DNA from 4 places in the Paenibacillus sp. Dod16 genome. Region 4 is predicted to be linked to each of the others. Evidence: predicted binding sites of a transcription regulator. Region 4 holds the regulator's gene; each other region holds the start of a gene.
The links. The regulator Rex, encoded in region 4, represses fermentation and respiration genes when NADH is low (regulators of the CRP and FNR family bind a similar motif). The targets are predictions, from matches to a motif close to TTGTGAAATATTTCACAA.
Positions count from the first base shown of each region.

Region 1 (3,212 bases), 250 kb from region 4:
AGCGTGGCTCAAGAGCTGCTCAGCTCGCTGGTCGACCTGCGTGTCGTTAAATATATGGATGTAGGCGAGGATGTGCTCAAGAAGCTGCATCAGACCGAGGTGTCTTTAACCCGGCTTCTGGATGATATCCGGCATTTATCCGTTGAACTCAGACCTGCTTCATTGGATGATTTGGGGCTTGAGGCTGCATTCCGCTCCCATTTTAAATGGATCGGGAAGAATTACGGAGTGCTTGTTGAGTTCTCTGCGGAGTTAGCGGCAGCCCGCTACGGCAGCGAGATTGAAACGGTTGTGTACCGGGTATGTCAGGAAGCGGTGCTGAATGCCATGAAATATTCAGGAACGGACGAGGTGCATGTACGATTATGCGAAGTGAACGGCTACCTTCAGCTAACCGTTCGTGACCGTGGAGTTGGGTTTAATATGGTCATTGATGAAGCCAAGGGAACCGGATTGGGGCTGTACGGGATGCGGGAACGCGCGGAGCTCGTCGGGGGTCAGTTTATTTTGCTGTCCGCTCCCGGTGAGGGTACGACGGTTCAGCTCAACATTCCGCTTACGAATGGTGACGACAAGCCGGAGGTGAGGGTTACGTGAAAATTGTGATTGCGGATGATCATGCCGTGGTCCGCAGCGGATTTTCCATGATTCTGAATTACCAGGAAGACATGGAGGTTGTCGCGACGGCGGCAGACGGTATGGAGGCTTACACCATGGTGGCGAAGCATCGGCCGAATGTGCTGTTGATGGATTTAAGCATGCCCCCCGGCGAAAGCGGGCTGATTGCGACCGGCAAGATCAGCAGCGAATTTCCGGAAACGAAAATTCTGATCCTAACCATGTATGATGATGACGATTACCTGTTTCATGTTTTAAAAAACGGGGCTTCAGGTTATGTGCTCAAAAATGCGCCGGATGATGAATTAATCTCCGCCATCCGCATGGTGCATAAGGGAGGGACCTATATTCATCCCCAGATGGCGACTTCCCTGGTTCGGGAGTTTATTAAGAAAGATAGTGAGCGCGCGGAGCAGGATCCGTTTAACAGCCTGTCCAAAAGGGAGATTGAGATCCTGCCTCTAATCGCCAAGGGCTATGGCAATAAGGAGATTGCAGAAAAACTGTTCGTATCGGTCAAGACGGTGGAGGCGCACAAGGCCAAAATTATGGAAAAGCTGAATTTGAAAAGCCGTCCGGAGTTAGTGGAATATGCGCTGAAGAAAAAATTGCTGGATTTTTAGTCTTACCTATACAACAGGGCGCAATAAAGGGTCATTGCTTAAAGGAATAGGGAAGTTCCCCGGTGAGATTCAGGGAACTTCCCTATTAGCATTGTGAATAGGTGCACGTACAATAGGAGCTGGGGATCAATATGCCATTCATTACGCTTTAGAAAAGGTGATGGAAATGATCAAAAAGGTGCAGCTTCCGCTGCAAACAATGAATCTGGTGCTTGGCTTTATGGTATGGGTCATCATCTCCGCGCTCTTGCCGTTTATTCGCGAGGATATCTCCATTACGGCCGACCGCCTCGCTATTCTGACGGCTATTCCGGTGGTGCTGGGTTCGGTCCTCCGGATTCCGCTCGGCTATTACGCCAATGTGGTGGGAGCACGAATTGTTTTTATCGCCAGCTTTATCCTGCTGCTGTTTCCGGTTTATTTTATCAGCTCGGCTACCTCCTTTACGCATTTGGTAATCGGCGGCTTGTTCCTTGGGATCGGGGGGGCCGTATTCTCGGTCGGCGTGACCTCACTGCCTAAATATTATGCGAAAGAGAAGCTCGGACTCGTAAATGGGATATACGGAATGGGCAACATCGGCACCGCCATTACCACGTTCGCTGCACCGGTCATCGCGACTCAGATCGGATGGTCCAAAACCGTCCAGCTGTATTTGGTTCTGCTGTTGATCTTTGTTGTGCTAAATGTAATCTTAGGCGACCGTAAAGAAATCAAAGTGAAAACACCGATCATGGAACAGATCAAGGGTGTATATAAAAATGAAAAATTGTGGTTTTTCTCTCTTTTTTATTTTATTACATTCGGTTCGTTCGTAGCCTTTACGGTGTACTTGCCGAACTTTCTGGTTACCCATTTCGAGCTTGCGAAGGTGGATGCCGGGATGCAGACGGCAGGGTTCATTTTGGTAGCAACAATATTACGTCCTGTAGGCGGCTGGCTTGCAGATAAGTTTAAACCGCTGTTCTTATTAATGGGCGTATTCATAGGGCTCACGGCTGCGGCCATCCTGTTGGCATTCTCTCCGTCCATTAGCTTGTATACGGCCGGCTGCTTAACCATTGCCGTTGGTGCCGGGCTTGGAAACGGGGTTATTTTCAAACTCGTGCCCCTTTATTTCAACAAGCAGGCCGGCATTGTGAACGGTATCGTGTCCATGATGGGCGGTCTTGGCGGATTCTTCCCGCCGCTGATGCTTTCCTTCATCCATTCGGCTACAGGGCAGTATTCCATTGGATTCATGGCTTTATCGCAGGTTGCGCTTGCCAGTTTTGTTATTGTGGTATGGATGTACTATCAGGACAAACTCTCCGTACAATCCGAGGTGTTTAACTCCACCGGCCAAGGGATATTGGTTACGGATCGAAGCGGAAAGATCAATGCCGTCAATCCGGCATTCACGAAGTTAACGGGATATTCGGAGGAGGAAGTACTTGGCAAGAATCCGAGCGTATTGAAATCCGGAAGACAAACACCGGCGTTTTATCAGGCGATGTGGTCTGAAATCATGGAACATGGAAGCTGGCAGGGGGAGATTTGGAACCGCAGGAAGAACGGAGAAGAGTACTTGGAACTGCTAACGATTAACGCGGTAAAGGACGAATCGGGTGACATCGTTCAGTATGTGGGCACCTTCAGCGATATTACTTATCATCCGCCTGGCCGTTGTTCGAATGGCTGAAGATATGGATCGTACCGGGTATGAGTCTATGGATTGGAGAGGGAGAGACACATGAAAAAGACGAGGTTTGTCATACCCCGGGAGCATGGTGGCTGGGCCATGGTCAGCGTACCCTATATCATAGGAATGGCGGCAGCCAAGCCGGCGCTTCTGCACCTTCCGTTATTTTTGGCGTGGTTAGGTTTATATATGGCATCCTATCCGTTTCTGCAATCCTTAAAGAAAACATCCCAACGTAAAACATGGTTATCCTGGGGGATCGTTCATGCCCTTATCGCTATTGCGTTTCT
Region 1 covers NZ_JBNDYG010000005.1:373,124-376,335, reverse strand. The annotation lists partial or broken gene ACPV3A_RS06560 (sensor histidine kinase) at 1-597, shown strand, start outside; gene ACPV3A_RS06555 (response regulator transcription factor) at 594-1,241, shown strand; gene ACPV3A_RS06550 (nitrate/nitrite transporter) at 1,408-2,922, shown strand; gene ACPV3A_RS06545 (YwiC-like family protein) at 2,974-3,212, shown strand, end outside.
Region 1: a site for Rex is predicted at 1,333-1,350, ahead of ACPV3A_RS06550 (nitrate/nitrite transporter). Genes of this name have one in related genera too.

Region 2 (3,212 bases), 160 kb from region 4:
GATCACATTGAGCGTATTCATGTAGAGCTTCGCAAGCCATTCCATCATCGGCTTGAACCGCTTCATGACTTCATCATAACTCAGAACTTCCGCGGTAATGGCCGGATATTCCGGTCCAACCTGGGCGCCGGATTTCTCATCTCTACCGCCGTTAATCGCATAGAGCAGCGCTTTGGCGAGGTTTGCTCTGGCTCCGAAGAATTGCATCTGCTTTCCGATGCGCATTGCAGATACGCAGCAGGCGATGCCGTAATCGTCTCCGTAGATCGGGCGCATAAGATCATCGTTCTCGTATTGAATCGAGCTGGTTTCGATCGAAACTTTCGAACAATATTTTTTGAAGGCTTCCGGCAGCTTCTCCGACCATAGCACCGTCAAGTTCGGTTCCGGAGCAGGTCCCAAATTGTACAGGGTGTGCAGGAAACGAAAGCTGTTCTTGGTCACTCTCGTCTCACCGTTTACCGACATGCCCCCAATGGATTCCGTCACCCACGTCGGATCCCCGCTGAACAGCTCGTTATAATCCGGTGTACGCAGGAATTTCACGATCCGAAGTTTCATTACGAAATGGTCGACCAGTTCCTGGGCTGTTTCTTCCGTCAGCTTGCCTTCAGCCAGATCCCGTTGAATATAAATATCAAGGAAAGAGGATACCCGGCCAAGAGACATCGCAGCGCCATTCTGCTCCTTGATAGCGGCCAAGTAACCGAAATACAGCCACTGGAATGCTTCCTTCGCCGTATTCGCAGGTTTGGAAATGTCATAACCATGCATAGCCGCCATTTCCTTCAGTTCCTTGAGCGCCCGCATTTGTTCAGACAATTCTTCCCGCAAACGGATGACCGGCTCATCCATCGCATCCACTTCAAGCTCGGCGAGTTCTCTCAATTTGTCCTGGATCAGCGCGTCCACGCCGTATAACGATACTCTGCGATAGTCACCGATGATACGTCCACGGCCGTACGCATCGGGAAGACCCGTAATAATCCCGGCCTTGCGCGCTGCTCTCATCTCAGGAGTATAGGCATCAAACACACCTTGGTTATGCGTTTTGCGTATGCCGTTAAAGATGTCCACAACCGCCTGCGGCATTTCAAAGCCGTATGCGTTGCACGCATCAATCATCATCCGGATTCCGCCGAAAGGTTGGATGGAGCGTTTGAACGGCTCGTCGGTCTGAACGCCGACAATCTGTTCCTTATCCTTATCCAAATAGCCGGGTTGATGGGAGGTGATGGTTGATGGTGTATGGACATCCACATCCAGAACCCCGCCATTCTCCCTTTCCTTCTTGGTTAAATCCGATACGATATCCCACAGCGCTTTGGTGTTATCCGTGGGTCCAGCCAAAAATTCATCAGAGCCATAATAGGGAGTAATGTTCTCTGCAATAAAATCATTAACGTCAATCCGCTTGGTCCATTTACCTGATTTAAAACCTTTCCAGCCTGCTTCTTTTTCAATCACCGACATATTGAATCCCTCCTAGATTTGCTGGGGCTTGCAAGGACAGGCGGGGCCACACCTTGATCTATCTCAGATCTTTAATGTGATTATTTTCACGATCAATGGTGCCACTACCCCGCCTTGTGCCTTCAAGCTTCTATATCAAAGATCTGAGATTCAGCTTCCTTCTACATCTTTATTGTAGTCCTGTTGATCTCCTGTATCTGTGATAATAATCACAAACTTATCTTTTCCCGTGACTTTTATCACTCTGAGTCTAGTTTTGCATGCCTTACCTCAAAATCTTCATGGATCTTCACGATCAGCGTTTAGAGTCTATCTTGTCTAGAACCGGCCGTAAAATGCGTTGCGGTAAACTTCTGCGAGCTCCGTTACCAGCGGCAGCTTCGGATTGCTCGTTGTACACTGGTCTTCAAAAGCCCGGTCCGCCAAATGCTCAACATTTTTCTCGAAATCTTTAGGGTCGATGCCAATCTGCTGGAACGATTCCTCGATCCCGAGCTTGCTGTTCAGCTCCCGGATTGCGCCAATCAGACTGTTTACGCCCTCTTCCGTCGTTCTTGCCGGCAGTCCGAGAATCCGCGCGATTTCAGCATATCTCTCATCAGCCACAAAGTGGGTGTATTTAGGCCATGCAGCGAATTTCGTTGGCTTCTTCGCGTTGTAACGGATGACGTGAGGCATCAGGATCGCATTGGTGCGTCCGTGTGCCGTATGATACTGTCCGCCCCACTTATGCGCAAGACTGTGGTTGATGCCAAGGAACGCATTCGCAAAAGCCATGCCGGCAAGCGTCGAAGCATTATGCATTTTTTCGCGGGCAAGTTTGTCGCCGGTAAGCGCCGACTGCTCAAGATACTGGAACACCAGCTGTATGGCCTTGATGGCAAGCCCATCCGTATAATCGCTGGCCATCACCGATACGTAGGCTTCAATTGCATGTGTCAGAACATCCATGCCGGTATCGGCTACCGCCGTTTTAGGCAGCGTGTAAACGAATTCCGGATCGATAATCGCCACATCCGGTGTCAGTTCATAATCAGCCAGCGGGTACTTGGTATTCCCCAGCCCTTTGTCCGTGATGACGGCAAACGAAGTTACTTCCGAGCCCGTTCCCGACGTTGTTGGAATGGCAACGAACTTCGCTTTCCGTCCTAGCTTCGGATATTTATAGACCCGCTTGCGGATATCCATGAATTTTTGCTTCAGATTGTTAAAATCCGTATCCGGATATTCATAGAACAGCCACATGGCTTTCGCTGCATCCATTGGCGATCCGCCGCCGAGGGCGATGATGCAGTCCGGCTGGAATCTTGCAAGCATTTCCGTTCCGCGTTCTACGGTCGTTGTCGAAGGATCCGGCTCAACCTCCGAGAAGACTTCGATGGCTACCGGCACTCTGCGCTGACGCAGATAGTGCTCTACCCGCTCCACATAACCCAGCTTCACCATCATGGGGTCGGTAACGATAGCGACACGGGTGATTTCCGGCATTTTCGCAAGATACTGCGTCGAACCTTTTTCAAAGTAAATTTTGTCCGGCACTTTAAACCACTGCATATTCACGGTTCTGCGGTTCACCCTTTTCACGTTGATTAAATTGACGGCCGTCACGTTCGACGAAGTGGAATTACGTCCATACGAACCGCAGCCCAGCGTCAGCGATGGCAGATTCGTGTTGTAGATATCGCCGATACCGCCTTGCGAAGATGGCTGATTCACCAGGATACGGCAGGTTTTCATCC
Region 2 covers NZ_JBNDYG010000005.1:284,065-287,276, forward strand. The annotation lists gene pflB (formate C-acetyltransferase) at 1-1,473, opposite strand, end outside; gene adhE (bifunctional acetaldehyde-CoA/alcohol dehydrogenase) at 1,792-3,212, opposite strand, start outside.
Region 2: a site for Rex is predicted at 1,548-1,565, ahead of pflB (formate C-acetyltransferase). Genes of this name have one in related genera too.

Region 3 (3,212 bases), on a different contig from region 4:
TGATCAGGTGTTGAAATAACCCCTCTGGAATTTCGCAGATATTCCGAAACCACGGTGCGAAGCCCGTATTCGCCCTGCGGATCCCCATACATTCCCATTTCACTCACATGCTGTTCCAGCGCTTCCTTGAGCATTTTATTCCAGGTGCGTACCGGAAAAGACGCTTGATCTAATCGAGTGGGATTAAAGTCAATAACTCCTTGATTCAAGTGCCCGTTGGAATGCATAACTGACATCGTTGTTATAGAGGGGGTCTGCTGTTGATGATGGTGAGATAGTTCCTTGTATGGATTTATGACATATAGCCCCGACCTCGGTTTGCTGATCACGTACCCTTCAGACGTTAACATTTGATAAGCCGTCTCGATCGGCGTTTTGCTTATATTGAGCTGAAGCTGAAGGGCACGAACGGAAGGCAATCGTTGTCCGTCGGGAATGACCCCATTACGGATACCCTCACGAATTTGCAGATATAACTGCTGGTATAATGGGAACTCGCTTTGCTCGGGTAGAAGAATATCAAACAAGTGGGACCACCTCAGGCATTATATTAATAAAATTCACTGTCGTCATGGTAGGTATGTTTAATGAATTATACATGAAACTCAGCCCATGTTGCGCATCCTATTTCACGAATCGCTTCATTCGGTAACATAACCTTCAGTATATCTGACTTTCATAAACAGATAAAAACTGACCATTTCTGTATGGTCAGTTTTGTCTTAAGCTAACGTTAAATTGGATGTATCTCAATATGAATCTATTACGTTATGAAAGGACGTATGATCCTATGTCTTATCCTATCCATCTCCAACATAAAATCGGCCAGGGTTTAACGCCTCTCCAATTCATGGAGAATATGAAGATTCGGGAAATGAAATTGAGCAGAATCCCAAATACGAAGGAATTATTCAGACAAGTATATGATCGCTTTCAGTGGGAGAACAAAGAGACTGAGGGATTCTTCACTTCTGAGCCAAACCCATTCAACCATCTGCACTGCCTGATTCTCTGTACGGATTGGTGCCCGGATGTCATATGGAATGTTCCTGCCCTATTTAGAATATTGGAATATAGCCGAATCCCGTCCGACGTGCTCATCATGGAAGATCATATGGAAACAATGGACCTTTTTCTAACGGATGGCGGACGCGCACAGCCGATTGCTGTCTTCCTCCATGCAAGCACAGGGGAAGTACTCGGAACTTGGGGCGCTCGTCCGGCGTATATCCAGAACGTCATGGATGAGTTCAAGAGGAACCACCCCGATAAACAAGCAGCATCCTATCAAGAACAACTGGACCAAACGTACAAAAAGATCGGAGAGCTCTACCATGACGGTAATAAATATCAGAGGGTCATGATTCAGGAAATAAGGCAACTGCTTACTTCGTTTATACCTGATAGAATTGACGATAATAACCTATAACCGCGTTTGGCAAAAGCGTGATCCCCTCCCCTGATGAAGGTGTGGTTTCTGACATTGTCAATGTTAAAAATGAACACACAGGATGAAATATATCACAATCCCGCTGCTTAAATCTTCCTGAATATGTTATCATTACTATCGATGAAGTCTTAGGGGTTCACTGTTCCGGCAGCCTTTTATTAGGGTAATTCATCAGAAGTATACCATTCACCAAATTTCATTAACTCAGTACAAGGGAGCGAAACACTTATGACAAAAAATGAAGCTCAGCGTCCGTCCCGCGTGGTGATCATCGGTACAGGAGCTGTGGGAGCAACGACTGCGTACACCTTATTCTTACGCGAAAGAGTATCTGAACTGGTATTAATCGATGCGAACCATGACAAAGCGCTTGGTGAAGCCTTGGATATGAATCACGGCCTCCCCTTTGCCGGAGGCGTCAAGCTGTGGGCTGGAGATTACAGCGATTGCAAGGATGCAGACATCATTGTCATTGCCGCAGGCTCCAACCAAAGACCCGGCGAGACGCGAATTGACTTATTGAAGCGAAATACGGCGATATTTGACGATATTATCCAAAACATCGTGAAATACAATGACCACGGCATCATTCTTGTGGCTACGAATCCGGTGGATATTCTCTCTTACGTCACGTTGAAGAAGAGCGGCTTCCCGGTCAATCGCGTGATCGGCTCCGGCACCTTGCTGGATAGCGCCCGTTTCCGGTATTTGATTGGTCAAAACAAAGGCATTAATCCGCGCAGCATTCACGCCCATATCGTCGGGGAACACGGTGATTCCGAATTGCCGCTCTGGAGCATTGCCAACATCGCGGGGATCGGAATCGATCTGACTGACGGTGAAAAGGAAGATATTTTCGACCGCACCAAGAATGCGGCTTATGAAATCATTAACGCCAAGGGTTCCACCTCCTATGCAATCGCATTGGCACTCGATCGGATCATCGTCTCCATTTTGCAAAACGAAGGTTCCGTTCTCAATGTATCCACGCTGCTCACGGACTACCACGGTGTGTCTGATGTATACTTAGGCGTACCTTGTGTGGTTGATCGTACAGGCGTTCGGGAAATTCTGAATCTCGAGTTTAATGACGAGGAACTAACCCAATTTCATGCATCTGCTAACAAACTGAAAGAGCAGATCTCCAACATTTTCGAGTAATACAAAGCAAGGCTTTCCGGATGTGTGATTCGGGAAGCCTTGTTCTTTTGGCTGAGGAGCGATGACATTACGTTGTAGCTAGCAAATCAGTTCGTGGCATAAATAGAAAAGGCGCTGTAAAGCAGAAGCAATCCCATCGATATATTAAACGGGCGCTCATATCGGGATAACAGATGCTGGAACAGCGAACCGAATAGCGCCCAGGTCATGTTGGCACAAATGCCGACAATCGTGAGCAATAACGAGTAGGATATCAACTCCGCATGGGAAGTAGAGATCGGCATGACGAAGGTCGATACAGCTGTGATCCCGTATAAAATAACCTTCGGATTCATGAACTGGAAGATGAACCCGAAATAAAAGGTATTGAATCCACGTGCCTTATCATCTGCATGAGGGGGCTTGCTCTGCATGATTTTTATGGCAAGATAGATCAGATACAAGCATCCGATGATATTCATAACAAACCTGATCTTCGGGATGAATGGATATAATACCAGATTGAAATAGCTGGACAACAGCATAATGACCAAGCATCCAGCTGCTACCCCTCCGATAAAGCGCATCGTTTTTTTAAATCCGTGGCTCCGTGCATTCGTCA
Region 3 covers NZ_JBNDYG010000043.1:13,121-16,332, reverse strand. The annotation lists gene ACPV3A_RS27850 (PLP-dependent aminotransferase family protein) at 1-527, opposite strand, end outside; gene ACPV3A_RS27845 (thioredoxin family protein) at 875-1,429, shown strand; gene ACPV3A_RS27840 (L-lactate dehydrogenase) at 1,679-2,611, shown strand; gene ACPV3A_RS27835 (LysE family transporter) at 2,698-3,212, opposite strand, start outside.
Region 3: a site for Rex is predicted at 1,510-1,527, ahead of ACPV3A_RS27840 (L-lactate dehydrogenase). Genes of this name have one in related genera too.

Region 4 (3,212 bases):
CATGCCTACCGCAAGCGTACCAATATCCGTAAGGAAGGCTGACTTGGCTCCATATTCTGTACCCATCCGAAGCGCTTCGGATGCTGGAATTGCGGTTGGATCCCCGCTTACTCCTTTATGGATCAGTGCGGCGAGCCGCATCTCTTCAAACATATCCAGATTATTATTGCTGGCAGGTCCATCGGTACCCAAAGACACGGTGACCCCGGCTTTCAGCAGTGCAGGCACGCGAGCGATGCCGCTGGCAAGCTTCAAATTGCTGCCTGGATTATGCGAAACCATAACTTGATGTTTGGCCAGAATTTCGATTTCTTCATCGGTCAGATGGACGGCATGCGCAAGCAGCGTTGGACGGGAGAACATGCCAAGCTTCTCTAGATGGGCAACAGGGCGAAGTCCGTAGTCATTTACGTTCTGAGCTACTTCCGTTTCCGTTTCGGACATATGCGTATGCAAAGGCAGATTCAAATCATGTGACGCTTGCACGAATTTTTCGATGAAATCCGGCGGGCACGTATAGGGTGCATGCGGTGAGATCATCGTCGTAATTCTACCGTCAGCCTGACCATGCCAGTCTTTCGCGAATGCAACCGCCTCTTCCAGCTTCTGCTGCTGCACCTCAGGCGGACATAATCCGATGACACCGCGCGTCAGAACGCCGCGCATGCCTGAGTCCTCCACTACCTTTGCAACCTGATCCATATGATCATACATATCCACAAATGTCGTGGTTCCGCCTTTAATCATCTCCAGCACGGAGAGCGAGGTTCCCCAGTATACATCGTCGGCCGTGAATTTGGCTTCCATCGGCCACATTTTTTCCTGAAGCCATACTTGCAGTGCCAGATCGTCGCCATACCCGCGAAGAAGCGACATGGCCGCATGTCCGTGCGTATTCACCAATCCAGGCAGGAAAAACAGATGGGTTCCGTCGATGATTTCTGTTCCCTCTTGGACAGTCGGCTCTTCTTCACCCAGGTAAGTGATCCGGTCGTTCTCCACGACCATATATCCGTGTAACACGGATCTGCCTTCCTCTAGTACCGCAAACGTTCCGTTTTTAACCATCCACTTCGTTGTCGTCATGTGCTGCATCCTCCTTGCCGTTATCCAAATAATAGGCCAAACTCTGCAAATCCGTAGTAAAATCTGCCGTATGGATACGGATATGGGGTGGAGCTTTCAGGATGGTCGGCGCAAAATTCAGGATAGCCTCGATGCCTGCCGCGATAAGTTGATTCGCTACATTCTGCGCCTCAAAATCCGGAACGGTGATAATCCCGATACGAATGCCGTACTCATGAACCGTCTTCTCCAGTTCCTCCATCGGCTGTACGACCAAATTGTTAATTTTCATACCAACTTTGGGAGAATACGAATCGAAAACCGCCACAATCTTCATATTGTCCTTCAGAAATGCATTGTAATTCGATAATGCATGTCCAAGATTACCGGCCCCAATCAATGCGACATTGATCTTCTGGTCCAGCTTTAGAATCTGGCGAATTTTCTCGATCAGATAAGATACGTCATATCCGATCCCTTTCCGTCCAAAATCACCGAAATACGCTAGGTCCTTACGAATTTGAGCAGGATTGAGGTCCAGTTTCTGCCCCAGTTCCTGGGAGGAAACCGTGGAGACCTCCCTTTTCTGAAGCTCATTCAAATAGCGCAAGTATACAGGTAATCTGCGGACCACGGCTTCCGAAATTTTTTCCGATTTCATGCATGCTCCCCCTAATAATAGGTTAATAACTACATTTGTTTGTGCTCGTTCATGGTTTCACTTTATTCAGCTTGGTTCCCTATGCCTGCCTCTTCCTGCAGCCATTTCGAAATTCGGGGAACGATCCCCTCTGTCGGCATGTGCTCCATCTTCGGTCCAGGCAAGGAATATAAGAAATACTTCCCGTAATAGGATTCAATGACCCGAGTATCGTAAACGATGACAATCCCCTTATCCTGCGCGGTCCGTACCAGTCGGCCAAATCCCTGTTTGAAGCGAATGACCGCTTGCGGAACCGAAAGCTTCATGAACGGGTTCTTCTTCTGCTGCTGCAGAAGCTCGCTCTTGGCTTCGACCAGAGGGTGATTCGGCGGCTGGAACGGCAGCCGGACGATGGCAAGGCAGGTGAGCGCCTCACCGGGTATATCTACTCCTTCCCAGAAGGAGCTGGTGCCAAGCAGAACCGAAGCGCTGCTATCCTGGAATCTCCGGATTAACTTGGTACGGCTGGTTCCGTCCATCCCTTGTCCCAGTACCGTAATATCGCTGGATCCCAGCGCCTCCTTCAAGGGCTCATGCACCTGACGCAGCATGCGGTACGAGGTGAACAGGACAAGCATGCGACCATGCGTTGCGATGGCCGTATCAGCCAATGATTGCACAAGTGTATTCACAAAGAGTGCATCCCCGACCGAGCCCTTCAAGCTCGGAAAATCGCGCGGCACAACAAGGAGAGCCTGCTCCCTGTAATTAAACGGGGACGGCAGCAGGACCGTGTTCAGGTTGCCGTTATCTGCCGCTTCCTGAAGACCCAAGTTCTCGATCATGAACTGAAACGATTTGTCCACCGACAAGGTCGCCGATGTCAGGATCACGCTTTGTTTTTTGTCAAAAAACAATTCCTTTAAGTGGGTGCTGACGTCGACAGGCACCGCATAAAGCTGCAGCGATTTGCCGCGGAAGTTGCCGTTCGCCTCCATCCAGTATACCGTGCCCTCATCGTTCAGGGACATGAAGGTCCTCAGGTCCTCGCGGTGTGCCGCCAGGTCCTTAAATAGACCCGATAGGTCTGTTAACAGACTGTCCGCGCTGTAATCATCCAGATCTTCCTTCATTTCGGCAATCAGCTTGTCACCCTTGCGAACGACATCGCCGAGCGCCAGATGAATTTGATGCTCCAGCTCGGCCAGCGAATTCCAATCCTTCGGCTTCTTCAGAGGCGATAAGCGAAGCGAGAATTGACCGGCATCCCCCGGAGTCGCGTCTCCGCGCTCCGGAAGCAGTCCGAACAATTGATCGCTGAGCCGGTCCCAATTCTCTTTGACGGTGATCAGATCCGGATAAATCCGGTCGATGATGGAAGACCACTCAACAGCCTTCTCATGGGACGACGCTTGCAGCAGCTGGCGAAGAGCCGGAAGCTGACCGCTTCGGCTGTCTTTGTACATACGGGTCAACGTATGGACAACCGAAAAATATTTCATCT
Region 4 covers NZ_JBNDYG010000005.1:119,808-123,019, forward strand. The annotation lists gene ACPV3A_RS05265 (amidohydrolase) at 1-1,086, opposite strand, end outside; gene ACPV3A_RS05270 (redox-sensing transcriptional repressor Rex) at 1,061-1,726, opposite strand; gene dinG (ATP-dependent DNA helicase DinG) at 1,789-3,212, opposite strand, start outside.